DNA from 3 places in the Shinella agrisoli genome. Region 3 is predicted to be linked to each of the others. Evidence: predicted binding sites of a transcription regulator. Region 3 holds the regulator's gene; each other region holds the start of a gene.
What was found. The regulator LexA, encoded in region 3, represses DNA repair genes until DNA is damaged. The targets are predictions, from matches to a motif close to TGTTCNNNNTGTGTTCNG.

Region 1 (5,886 bases), on a different contig from region 3:
AGCGCCGTCAGGCCGACGAGCGTCAGGAACTGCGAGAAGCGGGTGATGTTGGCGGTGAGCGAGGGCGCCGCGCTGTCCGCCGTGCGGATCGACCAGCCGGCGGCCGGAAAGGCCTTGTTGGCCTCGGCCCGGATGGTCGAAAGCGACACGTCGGGATTGGTGATGCGGATCCGGTAGGCGTTCTCCACAAGGCTCCCGGTCTGCACGAGGCCGCTCGCCTGCAGGGCCTCCTCCGACAGCATCAGGCGCGGCGCGAAACCGAACCCTTCCGAAACCGCGTCGGGCTCGCGCATGAGCGTCGCCGTCACCTTCAGCTTCGCCGTGCCGAGCAGGATCTCGTCGCCGAGGGCGATGCCGAGCCGGTCGAGCAGCAGCGGCGCCACGACCGTGCCGTACGTTTCGCCCTCCTTTGCGAACAGAGCCGCCGCAGGCTTTTGCGGCTCGCTCTCCAGGGTGCCGTAGAGCGGATAGGCGCCGTCGACGCCCCTCGCCTCCACCAGCGTCTGGTCGGCGCCGTCCGGCAGGCGCGCCATGGAGCGCAGGCCCGTCGAGAGCGAGACGTCGCCGAGGCTCCAGAAATATGCCAGCTCCTCCGGCGTCGCGAACCGGTTGTTGAACTCGAAGCGCACGTCGCCGGCCAGCAGGGTCTGGCCCTGGGAGGCGATCGCCTGGGTGATGGCGCTCGACACGGAATTGACGCCGGCGATCGCCGCGGTGCCGAGCGCGATGCAGGCGAGGAAGATGTAGAAACCCTTGAGGCCGCCGCGCATCTCGCGCAGCGCCAGGCGAAGGGCCAGCGGCACCTGTTTCAGGACCGTGCCGATCCTCATGCCGGAACCGCCTCGGCAAGCGTCGCCCGCAGGGGCGCGGCGCCGGAGACGATCTCGCCGGAGCGCATGGCGACCTGCCGGCTGCAACGCGCCGCGAGGGCGGGATCGTGCGTCACCAGCACCAGCGTCGTGCCGCGCTCGGCCTGCTTGGAGAAGAGGAGGTCCGCGATCTGCCGGCCGGTCTCGGTGTCGAGGTTGCCGGTCGGCTCGTCGGCGATCAGGAGCTTCGGCGACGGCGCGAGCGCGCGGGCAATCGCCACGCGCTGCTGCTCGCCGCCGGAAAGCTGGCCGGGATAGTGCGACAGGCGCTCGCCGAGCCCGACGGCCGTCAGCTCGCGCCGTGCGATCTCGAAGGCGTCCCGCACGCTGGCGAGCTCCAGCGGCACCGCGACGTTCTCCAGCGCCGTCATGTTGGGAATGAGGTGGAAGGACTGGAAGACGATGCCGATGTTGCGGCCGCGGAAATCGGCCACCTGGTCCTCGGTCATCGTATGCAGGCCCGCGCCGTCGATGTGGATCTCGCCGCTGTCCAGCCGTTCGAGGCCGGCGAGCACCATCAGCAGCGTCGACTTTCCGGACCCCGACGGGCCGACGATGCCGACCGATTCACCCGCATCGATCGACAGGTCGATCCCCTTCAGCACATGGACGGAGACGGCCGCCTGCCCCAGGGTGAGATCGGCTTTTTTGAGATCGATGATGGTTTTGGCCAAGGAATTCTGCCCTATATGTAGCGGGAACAACTGGAATGGCAGCAATCTAGGATCACCGATATGTCGTTTAAAGCGGCGCTTGGATTTTTCGCCTCACTTGCGATCACAGCTTTGTTATCCTCCGGTATCGCAAGGGCCGAGCCCGTGAAGCTCGTCGGCTTCGGCGACAGCCTGATGGCCGGCTACCAGCTTCCCGCCTCCGACGCCTTTCCGGTGAAGCTGGAGGCGGCGCTTCGGGCGAAAGGCCATGAGGTCGAGATCGCCAATGCCGGCGTTTCCGGCGACACGACCTCGGGCGGCCTTGCCCGGCTCGACTGGTCGATCCCCGAGGGCACCGAAGGCGTGATCCTCGAGCTCGGCGCCAACGATGCGCTGCGCGGCATTGCGCCCGAACAGACCGAGAAGAACCTCGACGCCATGGTAGCGCGGCTCAAGGAGCGCGGTATCGCCGTGCTTCTCGCCGGCATGCTGGCCCCGCCGAACATGGGCCCCGAATACGCTGAGCGCTTCAACGGCATCTACAAGCGTCTCGCGGAGAAGCACGGCGTGCCGCTCTACCCGTTCTTCCTCGACGGCGTCGTGACGAAGGCAAACCTCCAGCTCGACGACGGCATGCATCCGAACACGGAAGGCGTGGACGTGATGGTCCGGTCGATCCTCCCGGCGGCGGAGAGCTTCCTGGCCGCAATTAAGTCAGGGGAGTAGTTTTCGCGGGTGCGAAATAAGGGTTGCGCAAAAAACCTTTGCGTGATTCGCTGACAGTACATTCCAGCAGGGGGAACTCGCCATGCCGAGACTATTCGTCGCCCTCGAAGTGCCGCGCAATGCGGCGATGAGCCTCTCGCTCCTGAGGGGCGGACTTCCCGGAGCCCGCTGGATCGATGTCGAGAACTTCCACATCACGCTGCGCTTCATCGGCGACATCGACGGCCGCACCGCCGACGAGGTGGTCGACAGGCTCGACCGCATCGAGCGCCCCGAATTCCAGCTCGCCCTTTCCGGAATGGGCTCCTTCGGCTCGAAGAAACCCCATTCGGTCTTCGCCGGGGTGACGCAGGCGCCGGAAATGTACGCCCTCCAGGCGGAGATCGAGCGCATCTGTCAGCGCCTCGGCCTTCCCGCGGACCCGCGCAAGTTCACGCCCCATGTCACGCTCGCCCGGCTGCGCAACGCCCGCACCGAGGACGTCGCCCACTATCTTACCGGCCGCGGCAACTTCCACACCGCCCCCTTCACCGTGAACCGCTTCGTGCTGATGTCCTCGAAGGAATCGGTCGGCGGCGGACCCTACCTCACCGAAGAGGTTTTCCCCCTCTACGAGGCCGCCGGCGGCTGGGACGGGGCGGACCTGCGCGACCATCCGGTTTGACGGGCCGGCCGCAGCCGGCCCTATGCAGGTCGGCAGCGATCCGTTGAACCTAACCGGGCATCGTGAAATCCAGATTGGTCGGCTTACTGGGCAGAGGCTTCCGCTCCGAGGCCTGTGGCGCCATTTCGGTCGTCCGGGTGCCTTGCGCGACGGTCTCAAGACGGAAGTTTCGTGCCCAGACCTTGCCGTAGCCCTTCAGGAAGAAACCGAAATGGATACTAGTCGCCTCTTCGGGAACGTCCAGAATGACCGAGCGCTCGATCCAACCGGATGTGCCGTAAATCGCTCCGTTCTCCGTACGCGACAGCATATTGTCGAAACGCAGGGTCGAGCCCGGCTCTCCGTCGATGCGCATCCAGATGGTTCCGACATTCGCGTCCTCAGCCCTGATGCTGGCCGCCAAGCTGATCGTGGCACCGCGGTAACTGTCGGCCTCGATACTCTGCATCAGGCAAGCGAAGCGTTCCCTTCCCAGATCGGTCTGCCTGCTCACGACGCACTCGATCAGGGCGCAACCGGGCGAGGTCGGGTCGAGACCGATCCGGTATCGCTGGGTATCAGTAAAACCGGTCGGAAACCAGCCCGCAGGCAAAGGCAAAGGCTCCAGCTTCGACTTGGCCGTTTCGATCTGCGCTGAAAGCATATTCCAGTCGGCAAGCCCGAATTGCCGCGCGACTAGTTCGAGGCATTCGCTATGGGAGATTTCAACATTCCGCTCCGCCAGGGACTGGCGCAGTGCTTTCGCCATGGCTTTCGATTCAAGAAAGCTCTTCATCGGTTAATCCTTACCCGGGCGACTCCGAAAGAGGTCAGTGCTCGCGTTGCTGATGAATCGCCGGGGCGGATCAGACCATGAATTCGGTTATGCGTTCACCATTCCACGACGGGAGCGAGCGGCAGGCCGCATAAGCCTGATTCGAAGACTAGCAGGCGCGATTCACGCGTCAAGCGGCTTGAAGGGCTGAACGAAGCCTCTTGAAGACTAGCACCTTGATCCGATTCAACATTTCGTAGCCACCAGGCGAATCCCTCCAATCCGTTGTGGTGAACAAACCCTGAATCGCTTCGAGTCAGCGATTCGTCTCCGATTCGTTCGCAGCCTGTTCCATGAGGCGGCAAGGCACCTCCAAAACCGCCGCATTTCGCCTGCCCCCTTGCCATCGGCCACCCCGATGGGCATCTGTTGCCTGCCGGACGCTTCCGGACGAAATCGAAACCTGCCGGGACACGTCTTGTCGCAAGCACCCATGATCTTGAGCGGCCGCGGGGTCACCGCGGTGCTCGGCCCGACCAATACGGGCAAGACCCACTACGCAATCGAACGCATGGTGGCACACGAGTCGGGCATCATCGGCCTGCCTCTGCGCCTTCTGGCGCGCGAGGTCTACACGCGCCTCGTCGAGAAGGTCGGCCAGCACAACGTCGCCCTCGTCACCGGCGAGGAGAAGATCACGCCGCATATGGCGCGCTTTTCGGTCTGCACGGTGGAGGCGATGCCGCGCGAGACGCGCGCCGCCTTCGTCGCCATCGACGAGGTGCAGCTTGCCGGCGACCTCGAGCGCGGCCACATCTTCACCGACCGGGTGCTGCACCTCAGAGGCCGCGACGAGACGCTGCTGCTGGGCGCCGCCACGATGAAGCCGATCCTCGAGCAGTTGCTGCCGGGCCTGACGGTCGTCGAGCGCCCGCGCCTGTCGCAGCTCTTCTATTCCGGCTCGAAGAAGATCACCCGCCTGCCGCAGCGCAGCGCCATCGTCGCCTTCTCGGCAGACGAGGTCTATGCCATCGCCGAGCTCATCCGCCGCCAGCGCGGCGGGGCCGCGGTCGTGCTCGGCGCGCTCTCGCCCCGCACCCGCAACGCCCAGGTCGCGCTCTACCAGGAGGGCGACGTCGAATATCTCGTCGCCACCGACGCCATCGGCATGGGCCTCAACCTCGACGTCGACCACGTGGCCTTCGCGCAGGACCGCAAGTTCGACGGCTACCAGTTCCGCAATCTGAACCCCGCCGAGCTCGCCCAGATCGCCGGCCGCGCCGGCCGGCACCTGCGCGACGGCACCTTCGGCGTGACGGGCCGCGTCGATCCCTTCGACGACGAGCTGGTCAGGCGCATCGAGACCCACCAATTCGATCCCGTCCGCGTCCTGCAATGGCGCACGACCCGCTTCGACTATTCCTCGCTGCAGGCGCTCCGCCGCTCGCTCGACGCCCCGCCACCCGTAGGCGGGCTGACGCGGGCGCTGCCGGCCGTCGACCAGCAGGCGCTCGAACACCTCTCGCGCTATCCGGACGTGCGCGACCTCGCCACCGCCCCCGAGCGCGTCGAAAAGCTCTGGGAGGCCTGCGCGCTGCCCGACTATCGCCGCATCACCCCCGCCCAGCACGCCGACCTCATCTCGACGCTCTACGCGGACCTCGTCAGGCGCGGCACGGTCAACGAGGACTTCATTGCGGACCAGGTGCGCCGCGCCGATCGAACCGACGGCGAAATCGACACGCTTTCGGCGCGAATCGCACAGATAAGGACCTGGACCTATGTGTCGAATCGGCCCGGATGGCTTGCCGATCCGACACACTGGCAGGAAAAGACGCGGGAAATCGAAGACCGATTGTCCGATGCGCTACATGAACGGTTGACGAAACGCTTTGTTGATCGCAGGACATCTGTGCTCATGAAGCGCCTGAGAGAGAATGCGATGCTGGAAGCTGAAATCAGTGTGAATGGCGATGTCTTCGTGGAAGGACATCATGTCGGGCAGTTGGCCGGTTTCCGGTTCACGCTGGCCTCCGGGACGGAAGGACCCGATGCGAAGGCCGTGCAGGCGGCTGCGCAGAAGGCGCTTGCGCTGGAGTTCGAGGCCCGCGCCGCGCGCCTGCATGCCGCCGGCAACGCCGATCTCGCGCTCGGCTCGGACGGCACCGTGCGCTGGCTCGGCGATCCCGTCGCGCGCCTTGCCGCTTCCGACCACGTCAT
Region 2 (5,886 bases), on a different contig from region 3:
GTCGCCGTCGACCCCTCGAGCCGCCAGCCCGTCAACGTGCCGCAGCCGGTGCGCGACTGGCTGAAGCCTTTCCTCGCCTGAGGCAGCCGCTCCTCACATTTTCCGGAACAGGGCCGCGATGCCCATGCCGCCGCCGATGCCCATCATGGCGAGCGCTTCCGTGCCGGCTCCGGCGTCCCGCATCTGCGCGAAGAGCCGTGTGACGAGGATGGCGCCGGACGCGCCATAGGGATGGCCGAGCGCCAGCGCGCCGCCGTCGCGGTTGACGGCGGCGGCATCGATGCCGAGCGCATCGAGGCTGGCCAGCACCTGCGAGGCGAAGGCCTCGTTGAATTCGATGAGCGGAACTTTTGCCGCGTCGAGGCCGGGATTGCGCGCGGCGAGCTTTTCCATGGCCGGCACCGGGCCGAGGCCGAGCAGGTTCGGATCGACGCCGGCCACCGCGCTGTTGGCGATTTCCAGCAGCGGGCCGAGGCCGAGGTTTTCCGCGTCAGCGAGCGAGGTCACCAGCACGAGCGCGGCGCCGTCGTTGACCGGGCAGGCATTGCCCGCCGTCACCGTTCCGGCCGGCTTGAAGACGGGCTTCAGCGCGGCAAGCCGTTCGAGCGAGGTGTCCTCGCGCGGGCACTCGTCGCGCAGGACGCGGCCGGCCGGCGTTTCGACCGGCACGATCTCCTTTAAAAAGCGGCCGGCCTTCCCGGCCGCCACGGCGCGCCGGTGGCTTTCGAGCGCGAAGGCGTCCTGCCGCTGCCGGCCGATGCCGGCATGGGCGGCGACGTTCTCCGCGGCGATCCCCATGTCCGGATCGCCGATCGCATCCGGCGCCATGCGGGCGCGGCCCACCGGCTCCGGCTCCTTGCCGGGCGCCGCCGCCGGGCGGAAGCGCAGGTGCGCGCGGCTGGCGCTCTCGGTGCCGCCGGCAAGGTAGAAGCGCCCGGCGCCGGCCTGCACGAGCCGCGCGGCGAGCGAAATCGCCTCCAGCCCCGAGCCGCATTGCCGGTCCACCGTCATGCCGGGCACGCGGACGGGAAGCCCGGCCTCCAGCGCGGCAAGGCGCGCGAGGTTGCCGGCGCTGTTGGCGGCATTGCCGAGGATCACGTCGTCCACGGCCTCGGGCCGCAGCCCTGTCTCGGCGAGGATGCGGCGGATGAGGGGCACGGCAAGGCTGGCCGGCTCGACGGCAGCGAGCGTGCCGCCGATGCGGCCGACCGGCGTGCGGAACGCCGCGGCGACGACGGGGATGCGGGCGGGATCAGAGGAGGCGTTCGAGCGCATCGCTTGCCTCCGCCACCCATTGCCGCACCGTCTTCGCCTCGACCTTGCCGGAGGGCGTGACCGGCAGGGCGCGACACAGCCAGAGGCGGCGCGGCTGCTTGTAGCGCGGCAGCACCGCCGCCATCGCGGCCTTCAGGGCTTCGGGCGCCGGCCCCGGCCCGTCCGGCTCGATCACCGCGACGAGCTCGCTGCCGAGATCGGCATGGTCGATGCCGAAGACATGGGCGCCGCGCACCCGGGGAAGGCCGAGGAGCGCGGCCTCCACCTCCGAAGGGTAGATGTTGTTGCCGCCGGAGAGCACCATGCCGCCGGAGCGGCCGAGAAGATGCAGCGTGCCGTCCGCCTCCAGGAAACCGAGGTCGCCCACCGTGGCGCGTGCGCCGAAGCGGGAAAGCCCCGCGCCGTCCCCGGCGCCGAGGTAGCCGGTGGCGACGAGCGGGCTTTCGACGAAGATGGTGCCCGTCTCGCCGGCCGGCAGCGGCCTGCCGGCCTCGTCCAGCACGCAGAGCTTCACCCCCGGGAACGCCTTGCCGACCGCGGTGGCGGAGGCCGGGTCGCCGGGCGCGGTCACGGTGATGAAGCCGAGTTCGGAGGCGCCGTAATATTCGCGGAGCGCCGCCCTCGGGAATGTTCTTGCGCAGAGCGCGTGGTCGCCGGCCGTCAGCTTGGCGCCGGCCACCGTGATGGCCTCGACGCCTTCGAGCGCTGCGCCCGCGCAGAGCCGGCGCAGCATGGTGGGCACCAGCACGAGGCGTCGGATGCCGTTGCCGCCGATCGTTGCGAGCGCCTCGGCCGCATCGAAGTGCCGGGCGGAATGGAAGGCGCCGCCGGCGAGCAGCGTTTCCGTCATCGCATAGAGCGCAAGGCCGTGGGCGAGGGGGCCGGGCGCATAGGTGCCGGTGGCGGCGTCGATGCCGAAGAACGGCGCGCCGGCCGCAAGGCTCAGCCGCCAGGAGCGGCGGTCGCGGACGATCGGCTTCGGCGCGGCGGTGGTGCCGGAGGTGAAGACGATCAGGAACGGGCCGCTATCGGCGCCCTCCGGCAGCGGCGGCGCGTCGGCGCCCTCGCTTTCGGCGACGGCCAGGGCCGCGCCGATGTGCGGATCGCGCACGAGGAGGCCGTCGCCTTCCGCCGTCACGAGGAGATCGGGCGCGAGCTTTTCGAGCATGCGCCGGCAGGTCGCCTCCGGCAGGTGCGGGTCGATCAGCGCGGCGCAGGTGCTGCCGGACGTCGCAGCGGCGAAGGCGGCGGGGAAGAGGGCGTGGTTGCCGGTGAGGATGGCGACCAGCCGGTTCTCCGGCCCGACCGCGCTTCGGCCGGCCGGGGCGAGGGCCTCGAAGGCCGCGTGCAGCCGGCGCGCGGTCGCGGCGAGCGCGCCGTAGGAAAGAACCCGGCCCTCCAGGTGGAAGGCCGGGCTCGTTGGATTTCCGGCGGCGTGCCGCTCGAGGGCGCCGGAAAGCGGCATCGGCTCAGGCGCGCTGCGGCAGCAGCGGGTAGCCGGCGAGCACGGCGCGGCCGGCGAGCATGGCGACGAAGGCCTTGATGAGGTCGCCGGGCAGGAAGACGAGCGAGGCGAGGGCCGTCTGGAAGAAGGCCTGGCCGCTCATGTAGGCGAGCCACGGGATGCCGAAGAAGTAGACGACCGCGATGCCGCCGGCGACGGAGGCGGCGAGGAAGGTGAGGAGCTGCGCGAGCTCGCCCTGGTCTTCCCTGACGAAGCGCTCGGCGATCAGCCCGCAGACGAAGGCCCCGAAGACCCAGCCGACGAGATAGCCCGCCGTCGGGCCGGCAAAGACCGCAAGGCCGCCGCGCCCGCCGGACAGGACGGGCAGGCCGATGGCCACGAGCAGCAGGAAGAGGAGCATGGAGGCGGAGCCTCTCCTTGCGCCGAGGATGCAGCCCGCCAGCATGGGGCCGAGCGATTGCGCGGTGATGGGCACCGGAATGAAGCCGAGCGTGATCGGCGGCAGCAGGCCCAGCACCACCATGATCGCGGCGAAGAGGGCGACGAGGACGATGTCTCTGGTGGTCATGTCAGGTTTCCCGAGTGGACAAGATAGGGTTTAGTGCCGCCGAAAGCCGCGGGCGTCAATCGCCATGGCGATTGTATCCGCATCCTTCAGCGTGAGGATGATGAGCGGCACGAGGGTCGTGAGCGGCCGGACCGGCAGTCCGCGCGCCCGGTGGGCGTCCGCGATGTCCCGGTAGCGCGCGAAGATTTCCGGCACGAAGCGGATGACGAGGCCGGCCGCGAGGCTGATGTCCGTCGCCCGCACGAAGCCGAATCGCTCGAGCGGCGTGACGAGCCGGGTGATCTCGTCCATGAAGGCCGAGATGCCGGTCGTCGTGGTAACGGCCGCGGCGAGGAGGACGAGCGCGGAAAGGCGGCAGAAGACGACGAAGCCTTCGTGCGGCGAGTGGAAGACGTAGTTCGCCGCCGCGACGAGGACGACCGTGAAGAGCACGAATCGCGTGCGCCGGATGGCCTCCCTGTGGCCTATCCCCGTCGAGAGGTAGAGCGCGGCGGCAAGTGCGAGTGCCGGCGCGAGAAGCCGCAGGTCCGAGACGAGGAAAAGCCCGATCGCCGCCGCGAAGAGCAGGACGAGCTTGCCGCGCACCGGCATGCGGTGGAGCGGCGAATCGCCTTCGATGTCGAGGCCGTTCAGCATGCCGCGATCTCCCTATAGGCGCGGATCGCCCCGGCCGGCCGGTCGTCGGCCGCAAGCCGTCCCTCGTGGAAGACCAGCACGCGGTCGAAGCCGTCGAGTAGCGCGAGGTCGTGCGTGATGACGAGCACCTGTTCCGGCAGGCCGGCCACGGTACGCTCGATCAGCGCGCGGTTCTTGAGGTCAAGCTGGTTGGTCGGCTCGTCGAGGATCAGCAGGTCCGGGCCGGTGACGAGCACGCTGGCGATCGCGCCGAGCTGCGTCTCGCCGCCGGAAAGCTCGTGCACGCGCCGCTGCGCGAGGTGGGAAATGTCGAAGCGCGCAAGGATCGCCTGCGTCCTCTCGGCGATCTCCGCCTTGCCGAGCCCGCGGTTCTTGAGGCCGAAGGCGATGTCCTCGGCGAGGATCGGCAGGATCATCTGGTGCTGCGGGTTCTGGAAGATGAAGCCGGTCTTCCCGCGCGCGGCCTTCTCGTCCGTCACCGTGTCCAGCCCGCCGACCGTCACCGTGCCCTCGGTCGGCTTGACGAGGCCGTTGATCAGCCGCGCCATGGTCGTCTTGCCGGAACCGTTGAGGCCGACGACGCCGATGCGCCGTTCCGAAAGCGTCAGGGTCAGCGGATGGAGCGCGGTGCGTCCGGCATAGCGCACCGTGGCGGCGGAAAAGACGATGTCCAAGAGCGGGATCCCGGTTCGCAGAAAGTCGGACGGACCTATAACATGTCGGGTCCGAAAGAAAACCGGGTGGAACAAACCGGGAATATATGCCTATCATCCGGCATGACGATTCTCCTCTCCAACGCCGAGGCCCGGCGCATCTTCCTCGCCCGCCAGGGCCTCAGCGCTTCTCCCGGCCGCCTCCTCGGCAAGGAAGGGCTGCTGCAGCTCATCCACGACATCGGTTTCGTGCAGGTGGACAGCATCGCCACCGTCGAGCGGGCGCACCACCAGATCCTCTTCTCGCGCAACCAGACCTACCGGCGCGAGCACCTGACGGACCTCCTGGAGAAGGACGGCGAGCTCTTCGAGAACTGGACGCACGACGCCTCCATCATCCCGAGCGCCTTCTTCCGCTACTGGAAGCACCGCTTCCGCCGCGAGGAGGCCGCCATCATCGAGCGCTGGCGCAAGTGGCGCGAGCCGGGCTTCGAGGATGCGTTCGAGGAGACCTACGCGCGCATCGTCTCGGGCGGCCCGGTGCTGTCGCGCGACCTGAAGGCGGACGGCCACAAGTCCGGCGGCTGGTGGAACTGGCATCCGAACAAGACGGCGCTCGAATATCTCTGGCGCACCGGCAAGCTGGCGATCGCAAGGCGCGAGAACTTCCAGAAGGTCTACGACCTCGTCGAGCGCGTGCTGCCGCCGCACCATCACGCGCCGGATGTCGGGCACGACGCCTTCGTCGACTGGGCCTGCCGCAGCGCGCTCGCGCGGCTGGGTTTCGCCACGCACGGCGAGATCGCCGCCTTCTGGGACCTGATCTCGCCGGAGGAGGCGAGAGCCTGGGTGGAGGCCCATCGCGACGAGCTCCAGCCCGTCGCCATCGAGACGGCCGACGGCGGCAAGCCGCGCGCCTCCCATGCCTTCGCCGGCCTTCCGGACACGCTCGGCGCCATTCCCGAGCCGCCCGCGCGCCTGCGGGTGCTCTCGCCCTTCGATCCCCTGATCCGCGACCGCAATCGCACCGAACGGCTCTTCGGCTACGTCTACCGCATCGAGGTCTTCGTGCCGGGGCCGAAGCGGCAATACGGCTACTACGTCTTCCCCCTGCTCGAGGGCGACCGCCTCGTCGGCCGCATCGACATGAAGGCCGACCGCCGGGCCGGCACGCTCGACGTCAGGCGGCTCTGGTGGGAGCCGAAGGTCCGCGCCTCGACCGGGCGGATGGAACGGCTGGAGGCCGAGCTTGCGCGCGTGGCGCGATTCGCCGGCGTGGAGGCGGTGCG
Region 3 (5,886 bases):
TCTGCAGGAAGACGCGGAGGTGCTGGAGGACGGGCGCATCCGCACCACCTTCCTCACCGCCAAGGGTCGCCATATCCGCCCCCGCGGCCAGGATTTCCGCGAAGGCGAGGTCGTGCTCAGGGCCGGCGACGTGCTCGATGCCGGACGGCTGACGGTCGCCGCCGCGATGAACCATGCGGCGCTCACGGTGTACGCCCGCCCGCGCATCGCGCTGCTGGCGACGGGCGACGAGCTGGTCCCGCCCGGCGCCTCGCCCGGCGCAAGCCAGATCATCGCCTCCAACACCTACGGCGTATCGGCCATCGCCCGCGAGGCCGGCGCCGAGGTCATCGACCTCGGCATCGTCGGCGACGACAGGCAGGCGATGCTCGAGGCCGTGCGCCACGCCCTCACCCTCGACATCGACGTGCTCGTCACGCTCGGCGGCGCCTCGGTCGGCGATTTCGACCTCGTCCAGCCGGTGCTCGGCGAGGCCGGCATGGCGCTCGATTTCTGGCGCATCGCCATGCGTCCCGGAAAGCCGCTGATGGTCGGCCGCCTCGGCGCCGTCCAGGTGGTCGGCCTTCCCGGCAATCCCGTTTCCAGCCTCGTCTGCTCGCTGATCTTCCTCGAACCCCTCGTCCGCCGCCTCGCCCGCCTGCCCGAAAGGAGCCGGCTGCGCGCGGCGGTCGCCGCGGTGCCGCTCCAGCAGAACGACCGGCGGCAGGACTATGTGCGGGCGCGAATCGCCCGCGGGCCGGGCGGCGAACTGCTGGTCACGCCGCACGACAGGCAGGATTCCTCGATGATGAAGGTCTTTGCCGCGTCGGAGGGCCTGCTCGTCCGCCCGCCGCACTCGCCGGCCGCGCAGGCGGGCGCCGCCTGCGAAATCCTTCTCCTGCGCGAACCTGACGCCTGAGCCCGTATTATTGTTTCACGAGCCTCTTGCGGAACACATATGGAACAGATAGTGTCTGTTCTGGATTTGTTTCACGATTCTGGTTGGAGAGGCCATGCTGACGCGCAAACAACAGGAACTCCTCCTGTTCATTCATGAGCGTATGAAGGAGTCCGGCATTCCCCCGTCCTTCGACGAAATGAAGGACGCGCTGGATCTCGCCTCGAAATCCGGCATCCACCGCCTCATCACGGCGCTGGAGGAGCGCGGGTTCATCCGCCGCCTGCCCAACCGCGCGCGGGCGCTGGAAGTCATCAAGCTGCCGGACGCCTATTCGTCGAGCCTCCAGCCTCGCCGCGGCTTCTCACCGGCCGTCATAGAAGGCAGCCGCGGCAAGCAGCCGCTGCCGTCCGCCCCGCAGCAGCGCATGCCGGCGCAGGCGGACATGTCCGCCTCCGTTTCCGTGCCGGTCATGGGCCGTATCGCCGCCGGCGTGCCGATCTCCGCCATCCAGAACAACACCCATGACATCACCGTGCCCGCCGAGATGATCGGCAGCGGCGAGCATTACGCGCTGGAGGTCAAGGGCGATTCGATGATCGAGGCCGGCATCCTCGACGGCGATACGGTCATCATCCGCAATGCCAGCACCGCCAATCCGGGCGAGATCATCGTGGCGCTGGTCGACGACGAGGAAGCCACGCTGAAGCGCTTCCGCCGCAAGGGCGCCTCCATCGCGCTCGAAGCCGCCAATCCCGCCTACGAGACCCGCATCTTCGGGCCGGACCGCGTGAAGATCCAGGGCAAGCTCGTCGGCCTCATCCGCCGCTACAACTGATTGCCGGATTCGGCTTCGAACCGGCCGCTCCGCCAGTCGTAGGTGCGGTGCCGCGACCAGGGCCGGTCGAGCGTCTCGACGGCGGTCGTGATCCGGGCCGCGGCCAGGGGCGAAGCCGTCGCGGCGCCCGTGGGCGTGATTTCCAGAGCCCCTGTCCGCCGCAGGTGCCGCGCCGTCACCATCCGGGCGCCGGAGCGGCAGGCGTCGAGCCGCAGGGCAAAGGATACGACGACGAGGTCTGCGGCATCGCAGGCCGTGCCGAGGAAGGCGACGTCCTCCAGCGCGACAATCCGCCAGCCGCTCGGCGAGACGGCGGCGCAGAACGCCTTTGCTTCGCAGACGAAGCCGTTACGCTTTCCCGCCGCCTCGAAGGCCGCGGACATGGCCGCTTTCGCCTTCTCCCGATCCGCCCTGCGGCGCGGCCTCTTCTCGCTGGAAGCTGCCGCGCCCTCCTCTGCCTCTTCCACCGTCAAACCTGCCGTCTTGCGCGTCTCCGGCTTGACGAGCGCGCCGAGCCGAAGCGCGCGGCGCCATTGGTCGTAGATGAAGTCGGGCGGTCGTGTCCGGTTCGTCGAAACCCCGCCGTCGCGCAGGACGGCGACGAGTCGGCCGTCTTCCGAGACAAGCACTTCGGGCATGCTGCGGCTGCCCGGCCAGCAGGCGGCGCCGATTCCGAGGACGATGAGCAGCGTGCCCAGGTGGCGCAGCCGCGTGCGCAGGATGCAGACCAGCCCGCCGCCGACGCCGACCAGGAGGAAGGCAAGCGGCGGTATGCGGCCGGTAACGATCTCCCCATTCCAGCCGGAGACCCAGTTCGACAGCGCGATCATCCATTCGATGCCCTTGCCCATGATCGCGAAGGGCACCGCATCGAGGCCGAACGGCATCAGCAGCACGGCGATGAGGCCGAACGGCATGACCACGGCGCTGATCACCGGCATGGCGAGCAGGTTGCCGGCGAGCCCGTAGGCCGGAATGCGGTGGAAATGGCCGATGGAATAGATCAGCGTCGCAAAGCCGCCGATCAGGGAGGAAAGGAGAAGCCCGCCGAAGAAGCGGCCGAGCGCGCCGCCGAAGAGCCGGAAAGGCCCTCCCCCGCTCTCCTGCCGGACCGGCCTCTCCCGCCAGGCCGCATAGCCGGCGACGAGGCCGAGGGTCGCGGCATAGGACATCTGGAAGCCGGGATTGGTGACGGCGGACGGCGTCGCCAAGAGGATGAGGATCGCCGAGATCGCGACGTTGCGCAGGCTGATGGCCGACCGTCCGAAAAGCACCGCCACGAGCATGACGCAGATCATGATCCACGAGCGCACCGCCGAGATCGCCCCGCCCGAGACGAGGATGTAGAGCGTCACCATGAGGAGCGCGCCGGCGGCGGCGATCTTCTTTGCCGGATAGCGCTCGGCAAAACCCGGGACCAGCGCCATCAGCATGCGCGCGCCGACGAGGAAGGTGCCGGCGGCAAGCACCATGTTGAGCCCCGAAATGGCAAGCACATGGGCAAGCCCCGCCTGCCGCAGCGCCTCGACCGTCTCCTCGCTGATCGCGCGCTGCTCGGCCGTCACGAGCGCCGCGGCGATCGCGCCGGCATCGCCGCCGATGCGGCCGCGGATATGCTCGGTCAGGTTGTTTCGCCAGGTCGCGATCTCCTGCCGGATCCGCTCTTTCCACCCGGCTTCGGCCCCCGCAAGGGCCGCCGGCGCTCTGTAGAAATAGCCGACGGCGCCATTGCCGGCGAAATAGGCGTCGAAGGCGAAGTCGTTGAGGCCTGAAAGCGCCGGGCCGGAGGGCGGGCCGAGACGCGCGCGTCCCGTGATGCCGCCGCCGATGGGGATCGCCTCGTGCCGGCTCCTGGCAAGCACCGTCACCACGCCGGGCGGGCGCTTCAATTCGGGATCGCGCGTCGTCTCGAGCGCGATGCGGTAGCGGATCGCGCCCCGTCCGTCGCTTTCGCGCGACAGGACCTGGCCGCCGATCTCGGTCGTCACCGGCGCATCCAGGAGGACCGTGCCGAGCCGCGCGCTTTCGAGCGCCGCCAGCAGCATGCCGACGGGAACGAGCAGGGCGGCGCCAGCGGCGAGCGCAGCCCAGTCCTCGCGATGGCGCAGGCGCCAGGCGGGCCAGAGCGCCGCGCAAGCGCAAAGGACCAGCGCATGGAGCGGCGGCTCGGACCCAGCGGCGAACCACAGCGCCGCCCCGACGCCGAGAAAGACGGGAACGAAAAGGAAGAAATGGCCGTGCGCGCGCTCTTCCGCAAGGGCCGCGGCGAGCGTCTGCCGGCCCTTTGCCCGCTCCCCGAGCCGCCCGGCCGTGCGCAGGATGGCGGCAAGGGGCCGGCGGCGCGGCGTTCCGGGAAGGGAAAGCGGCAAGGCGCCCTCTTCGGCCGCCGCCCGCCAGGCATGGGCCTCAGGAACTTCCCGCCGCTCCGCGACTTCCACCTTCGCCATGATCCCATCCGTCCCATGCCCACTATGCAATCGAACGGAGAAATCTTCAATCGCCAGTAGGCGCGCAAAATGCTAAGCCAGACAGAAAGGATGCCCCCTCCATATTTCGCCGGGCACTCTCAATGGTTGCTTGCAACTTCGCGGAAACGGTAGATATTGCGTTGCCGGAAAGCTCGTTTCCGCAATGCACAATTTGCCTTTCGTATCGCTTGGCAGGACACCGCAAATGGGCTAGCAAAACGAGCATGTTCATGGCCTTGGCACACCCTCGTGCCACCATTCGCAACAACGGAGGATCGTTATGACAGGAACAAGCGCGGACGTATCGATCGGTGGCAAGACAGTCGAGCTGCCGACGCGATCCGGAACGATCGGCCCCGATGTGATCGACATCGGCACGCTCTACAAGAACACCGGCGCCTTCACCTACGATCCCGGCTTCACCTCCACCGCCTCGTGCGAGTCGAAGATCACCTATATCGACGGCGACGAGGGCATCCTGCTTCACCGCGGCTATCCGATCGAGCAGTTGGCCGAGCACGGCGACTTCCTGGAAGTCTGCTACCTCCTGCTCTACGGCGAACTGCCGACGAAGTCCCAGAAGGACGACTTCGACTACCGCGTCACGCACCATACGATGGTGCACGAGCAGATGAGCCGCTTCTTCACCGGCTTCCGCCGCGACGCCCACCCGATGGCCGTCATGTGCGGCTGTGTCGGCGCCCTCTCGGCCTTCTACCACGATTCCACCGACATCACCGATCCGCACCAGCGCATGGTCGCCTCGCTGCGCATGATCGCCAAGATGCCGACGATCGCCGCCATGGCCTACAAGTACCATATCGGCCAGCCCTTCGTTTACCCGAAGAACGATCTCGACTATGCGTCGAACTTCCTGCGCATGTGTTTCGCCGTTCCGTGCGAGGAATATGTGGTGAACCCGGTGCTGGCCCGCGCCATGGACCGCATCTTCATCCTGCATGCCGACCACGAGCAGAACGCGTCCACCTCGACCGTGCGCCTTGCCGGCTCCTCGGGTGCCAACCCGTTCGCCTGCATTGCGGCTGGCATCGCCTGCCTCTGGGGCCCGGCCCATGGCGGCGCGAACGAGGCGGCGCTCAACATGCTGGCCGAGATCGGCACGGTCGACCGCATCCCGGAATACATCGCCCGCGCCAAGGACAAGAACGACCCGTTCCGTCTCATGGGCTTCGGCCACCGCGTCTACAAGAACTACGATCCGCGCGCCCGCATCATGCAGAGGACGACGCACGAGGTCCTGGGCGAGCTCGGCATCAAGGACGATCCGATGCTGGAAGTGGCGATGGAACTCGAGCGCATCGCTCTTACGGACGAGTACTTCATCGAGAAGAAGCTCTATCCGAACATCGACTTCTATTCCGGCATCACGCTGAAGGCGCTGGGCTTCCCCACCACCATGTTCACCGTGCTCTTCGCGCTCGCCCGCACGGTCGGCTGGATCGCCCAGTGGAACGAGATGATCGAGGATCCCGAGCAGCGCATCGGCCGCCCGCGCCAGCTCTATGTCGGCGCTCCGAAACGCGATTACATCCCGGTCTCCAAGCGCTGATTCCAGCGAGGCGACGTGAAAGGAGCCCGGCCAGAACTGGCCGGGCCAGGTTTTGACGACCACCATCGCCCGCCCATTGCCGTCATCCTCGGGCTTGACCCGAGGATCCGCCGCTACTCCGTGCATAGGAATG

Region 1: a site for LexA is predicted at 4,003-4,020, ahead of ACIIOY_RS20210 (helicase-related protein). Genes of this name have one in related genera too.
Region 2: a site for LexA is predicted at 4,686-4,703, ahead of ACIIOY_RS03150 (energy-coupling factor ABC transporter ATP-binding protein). Genes of this name have one in related genera too.

What each region holds. Positions count from the first base shown of each region.
Region 1 covers NZ_JBJIEP010000020.1:82,421-88,306, forward strand. The annotation lists gene ACIIOY_RS20185 (ABC transporter permease) at 1-830, opposite strand, end outside; gene ACIIOY_RS20190 (ABC transporter ATP-binding protein) at 827-1,543, opposite strand; gene ACIIOY_RS20195 (arylesterase) at 1,604-2,248, shown strand; gene thpR (RNA 2',3'-cyclic phosphodiesterase) at 2,331-2,912, shown strand; gene ACIIOY_RS20205 (glyoxalase superfamily protein) at 2,962-3,687, opposite strand; gene ACIIOY_RS20210 (helicase-related protein) at 4,160-5,886, shown strand, end outside.
Region 2 covers NZ_JBJIEP010000003.1:74,135-80,020, reverse strand. The annotation lists gene ACIIOY_RS03175 (acyl-CoA thioesterase) at 1-81, shown strand, start outside; gene ACIIOY_RS03170 (thiolase family protein) at 94-1,275, opposite strand; gene ACIIOY_RS03165 (class I adenylate-forming enzyme family protein) at 1,253-2,740, opposite strand; gene ACIIOY_RS03160 (biotin transporter BioY) at 2,745-3,308, opposite strand; gene ACIIOY_RS03155 (energy-coupling factor transporter transmembrane component T family protein) at 3,339-3,944, opposite strand; gene ACIIOY_RS03150 (energy-coupling factor ABC transporter ATP-binding protein) at 3,938-4,618, opposite strand; gene ACIIOY_RS03145 (winged helix-turn-helix domain-containing protein) at 4,721-5,886, shown strand, end outside.
Region 3 covers NZ_JBJIEP010000013.1:80,257-86,142, reverse strand. The annotation lists gene ACIIOY_RS14940 (molybdopterin molybdotransferase MoeA) at 1-898, shown strand, start outside; gene lexA (transcriptional repressor LexA) at 993-1,715, shown strand; gene ACIIOY_RS14930 (ComEC/Rec2 family competence protein) at 1,706-4,162, opposite strand; gene gltA (citrate synthase) at 4,464-5,753, shown strand.